Regions from separate parts of the Paenibacillus favisporus genome, predicted to be linked through region 1. Evidence: a T-box and tRNA genes for the amino acid it is inferred to sense, from the RefSeq annotation. Region 1 holds a T-box; the other holds one or more tRNA genes.
What was found. A T-box is a leader RNA that pairs with one kind of tRNA and senses whether it is charged. The one in region 1 lies ahead of trpS (tryptophan--tRNA ligase), so its partner is inferred to be a tRNA-Trp.

Region 1 (2,359 bases):
CCAGCGGATTGCGGATCCCCCGCTTCATCAGTCATAACACCTCCGGCTTTCTTTCAATATACCAACAATAAAAATGGGGAAGTATGTGCGTTTCTACGACAATCATTCGCGATTGTAAGATATGGCCCGGCAGACAGGCCCATGGGCGATTAGTCCTAGTGTAATTTATTTTCGGCGGGTTGCCAGTAAAATTTTACGGCAGCGTTATTGGCGGGCCTCGGCGGTGGAATAGCGACGGGATGACAACGGAATAGCGGCAGATGCCCTCTTTCCTTCCTCGAAAAAATGAGCTACAATAGTCCAAATCCATTTTCACGATGATGAAGAAGAGTACGCGCGAATCGCGGCCTCACAGAGAGCCGGCGGGTGGTGCAAGCCGGTGGCGGCGCGCGCGGAAGTGGGCTTCGGAGTGCCCCGTCTGAACAGGAACGCTTCCCCAAAGAAGCGGACAGTAGGATGGGCGGCAGGTCCCCACCGTTAACCGGGGCAGGGTATCGAGGAAGGCATATGCAATTTTCTTTTCGTTTAGCGCCGGAATCCGTACCTGTTGAGCAGGGCTGCATCCCTAGAGGATGGCGGCCAATCAAGGTGGCACCGCGGGCTGGAGCCCCGTCCTTGGATAGATCTCCGTCTGGAAATTTTTCAGCATGGAGATCCCAAGGGCGGGGCTTTTTTGGCGTTGATATAAGGACGTATTAGCCTCGGAGACTTATCGTCGGCCCTTCTGCCCGATCAACTAAAGCAAAACTGAAAACTGCATGATTGAAGGAGGTGATGGCCATGGATGACGGCTGGTGGTGGCGTCCCGGGAAGACCGGGTTACTAGACATGCTCGCTAATGAAGTTCCGTATACAAAACAATTTCAATTCAGGAGGAATAACCATGACAATTTCAACAAACTCACAACCCAAGGACATTGTCCTCACCGGAGACCGGACGACCGGCAAGCTGCATCTCGGCCATTACGTCGGCAGCCTGAAGAACCGGGTGCAGCTTCAGCAGCAGTACGAAACCTATATCATGCTGGCGGATGTGCAGGCGCTGACCACCCATTTTCATACGCCGGAAATGCTGGCGGGAAGCGTGCGCCAGGTGGCGCTGGACTATTTGTCGGTAGGCATTGACCCTGATCGTGCGACGTTGTTCGTGCAGTCGATGATCCCCGAGATAGCCGAGCTGACGGTGCTTTATTCGATGTTCGTGTCGGTCAGCTCGCTGCGCCACAACCCGACGATCAAGAGCGAAGCGGCCGAGCGCGGATACGAGGATCTGTATTACGGTTTCCTCGGCTACCCGGTCAGCCAGGCGGCGGACATCACCTTCTGCAAAGCTACCCTGGTTCCCGCCGGCGATGACCAGATCCCCCATATCGAGCAGACGCGCAAAATCGTCCGGCGCTTTAACGAGCTGTACGCCCCCGTCCTGGTTGAGCCGCAAATCATCGTAGGTGAACGGCTGGATGGGCTCGACGGTTCAAGCAAAATGAGCAAAAGCCTCGGCAACGCCATCTCCCTCGATTCCACCACGGACGAGGTCAGCAGCCGGATTCGCAAGGCCCCAACCGATCCGGCGCGCGTGCACAAAACCGATCCCGGCCATCCGGAGGTCTGCACAATTTACGGGTATCACCGGATTTTTCGCCCGGAGGACAGCGGCAATATTCATGACATGTGCACCCGGGGCACGCTCGGCTGCGCCGCCTGCAAAGCTAAAATCACCGGGGCGATCGAAGAGGTGCTGGAGCCGATCCGCGAACGCCGCGCCCGGTATGAACAGCGTTCCGGCGACATCGACGACATTCTAATGGCAGGTACCACCAAAGCCCGCGAGGCCGCGCGCCAAACGATGGGCGAGGTGCGGGAGGCTATGGGGATCAACTATTTTGACCGGAGATAAAATAGCCATAAAAATGGGCTGCCCGGAACCCTCCGGTTAGCCCATAGGAGAATACCCGTCCAAGGTGATACGGCAGAAGCCGTTCCTTGGGCGGTTTTTTTGATTGGTAATAACGAAGCGGCACGCTTTAAAAGCTCTGGACCAGGAAGTCCCGAAATTCGCGCGCAGCTTGGGATAAATAGCGCTCCTTTTGCCATGCGATTTGGTAAGTACGCCGACAGACCGGTTCCTCGATCCGCAGCACATGAAACGAAAATCCGATCCGATCTACCAGCGTCTCAGGGATAAAGGCGATGCCTACCCCCGCCCGGATAAAATGGCCAACGGCCGAATGCTCATCCACCTCGCACACAATATCCGGCTCAAACCCGGCCTGCCTGCAAAACTGATCCGTCATTTTCCGAAATGGATTGCTGCTCTGGATGCAAATAAAAGCCTCCCCCGCCGCCTCGCTTAACCGGA
Region 2 (2,359 bases), on a different contig from region 1:
CAAGTGATCAAACACTTGAATTAAATATTGTTCCCTGATAGCTCAGTTGGTAGAGCACTCGACTGTTAATCGAGTTGTCACAGGTTCGAGTCCTGTTCGGGGAGCCATTATGGAGAGGTGTCCGAGTTGGCCGAAGGAGCACGATTGGAAATCGTGTAGGCGCCAAAAGCGTCTCGAGGGTTCGAATCCCTCTCTCTCCGCCATTATAGTTTGGCCCGTTGGTCAAGGGGTTAAGACACCTCCCTTTCACGGAGGTAACATGGGTTCGAATCCCATACGGGTCACCACTTTAATTATTAGCATCAGGGATGGGAATCCCAACGAAATAATACTTGCCTTTTTAGTGGTTTATCTGCTAAGATATTAAAAGTGTTTCTTATGGAGGCTTAGCTCAGCTGGGAGAGCATCTGCCTTACAAGCAGAGGGTCGGGGGTTCGATCCCCTCAGCCTCCACCATGTATACTTTAAAGAAAATAAATATTTTTAATGACGCGGGGTGGAGCAGTCCGGTAGCTCGTCGGGCTCATAACCCGAAGGTCGCAGGTTCAAATCCTGCCCCCGCAATTTATCTCCTTATGTATGGAGATACATAATTGGCCGTGGAACCGTGGTGTAGAGGCCTAACATGCCTGCCTGTCACGCAGGAGATCGCGGGTTCGAATCCCGTCGGTTCCGCCATTTATTTTCTTGAGAGTTTAGTTTGTTGCAATAATGCTCTTAATTAGAAACAAAATTAGGCTCGGTAGCTCAGTCGGTAGAGCAGAGGACTGAAAATCCTCGTGTCGGCGGTTCGATTCCGTCCCGAGCCACCATGAATTTAATAACAAGCATAAAAGCCGGTGTAGCTCAATTGGTAGAGCAACTGACTTGTAATCAGTAGGTTGGGGGTTCAAGTCCTCTCGCCGGCACCATATGGAGGCTTAGCGAAGTGGCCAAACGCAGCAGACTGTAAATCTGTTCTCGTACGAGTTCGGTGGTTCGAATCCATCAGCCTCCACCAGTTTTATTATAGGGGCATAGTTTAAAGGTAGAACAGCGGTCTCCAAAACCGTTAGTGTGGGTTCAATTCCTGCTGCCCCTGCCATTCGAAATACAGCTTCATATCTTTTATTATGGCGGTCGTGGCGAAGGGGTTAACGCACCGGATTGTGGCTCCGGCATTCGTGGGTTCAAGTCCCATCGATCGCCCCATAACTTATAATGACAATCTTGTTGGGGATTAGCCAAGCGGTAAGGCAACGGACTTTGACTCCGTCATGCATAGGTTCGAATCCTATATCCCCAGCCAGTTTAAGCGGACGTGGCTCAGCGGTAGAGCATCGCCTTGCCAAGGCGAGGGTCGCGGGTTCGATTCCCGTCGTCCGCTCCATTTGATTTCGGCGCCATAGCCAAGTGGTAAGGCACAGCTCTGCAAAAGCTTTATCCCCAGTTCGAATCTGGGTGGCGCCTCCATTAATTTCATATGCGCCCTTAGCTCAGCTGGATAGAGCGTTTGACTACGAATCAAAAGGTCAGGAGTTCGAATCTCTTAGGGCGCGCCATTTTTTTTAACTGAATATGCCGGTGTGGCGGAATTGGCAGACGCGCGCGACTCAAAATCGTGAGGGAAACCGTGGGGGTTCGAGTCCCTTCACCGGCATCATAGAGAAAAGCCTTGGATATCTTTCCAAGGCTTTTTCTTGTATAGACTAACATTGTAAACCGAGCCATCGTTCGTCGTTCGTTAGTCTCTCCTCCCATTATATTGCACTCCTCCTTCCAATCAGCCACCTGATGATATCCCGCAGAAAGGCGGCCATTTTAATTCGTATTGCGTTTATTTGTATGGCTTGTATGGCGTTTAATTCGTATCCTGTTGTTTTATGTAGGTCCTATCCGCATAGATGTTCTCGTTATATGACATGCCCTCGTAAGATGGGAGTAAGAGGGTGTACAACAGCCTTGAAAAAGATCCTCTGATCAATCGGTTCGTTCTACCATTACTCCCTTTGAACGTGTTCCTCATCCTTGTTTAAAGTTGATAAACCATTCCAGCCGGCTTTACCTAGGCTAAACAGGCTCAATGTTTCTTTAGCTAAGTGCTAAATCCCTTGCTCAGAGCCTCCAACGATTCCTATCCCAAGCAATGTATAAAAAGACTGCTCATTAAAGTTCCCAAAGCGTGTCGTTCATGTTTTATTGGCGGGATATTGGGGCTGCCAGTGGAGGATGTGGCTGCCGCGTTCCATGCAGAAAAAGCTTGCTTCGTCTAAGGTCCGAGGCTTCCCCCGACTTAGGTCTAGGATTAAAAACCGTCTGGGGTCCGTTTTGGAAAACCCGGATAGAACCTAAAATAGAGTCATAAGGTTGATACAAACGA

Region 2: it has a tRNA-Trp gene. The T-box ahead of trpS (tryptophan--tRNA ligase) is inferred to sense a tRNA for this amino acid. The anticodon was not compared.

Annotation. Positions count from the first base shown of each region.
Region 1 is NZ_JBEPLV010000004.1:760,709-763,067, reverse strand. It holds gene ABID47_RS21325 (sensor histidine kinase) at 1-28, opposite strand, end outside; T-box leader at 309-620, shown strand; gene trpS (tryptophan--tRNA ligase) at 884-1,897, shown strand; gene ABID47_RS21315 (LysR family transcriptional regulator) at 2,025-2,359, opposite strand, start outside.
Region 2 is NZ_JBEPLV010000008.1:134-2,492, forward strand. It holds tRNA gene ABID47_RS28450 (tRNA-Asn) at 32-107, shown strand; tRNA gene ABID47_RS28455 (tRNA-Ser) at 112-203, shown strand; tRNA gene ABID47_RS28460 (tRNA-Glu) at 213-287, shown strand; tRNA gene ABID47_RS28465 (tRNA-Val) at 381-456, shown strand; tRNA gene ABID47_RS28470 (tRNA-Met) at 491-564, shown strand; tRNA gene ABID47_RS28475 (tRNA-Asp) at 602-678, shown strand; tRNA gene ABID47_RS28480 (tRNA-Phe) at 737-812, shown strand; tRNA gene ABID47_RS28485 (tRNA-Thr) at 836-911, shown strand; tRNA gene ABID47_RS28490 (tRNA-Tyr) at 915-1,000, shown strand; tRNA gene ABID47_RS28495 (tRNA-Trp) at 1,011-1,084, shown strand; tRNA gene ABID47_RS28500 (tRNA-His) at 1,116-1,191, shown strand; tRNA gene ABID47_RS28505 (tRNA-Gln) at 1,214-1,288, shown strand; tRNA gene ABID47_RS28510 (tRNA-Gly) at 1,295-1,369, shown strand; tRNA gene ABID47_RS28515 (tRNA-Cys) at 1,379-1,452, shown strand; tRNA gene ABID47_RS28520 (tRNA-Arg) at 1,465-1,541, shown strand; tRNA gene ABID47_RS28525 (tRNA-Leu) at 1,560-1,639, shown strand.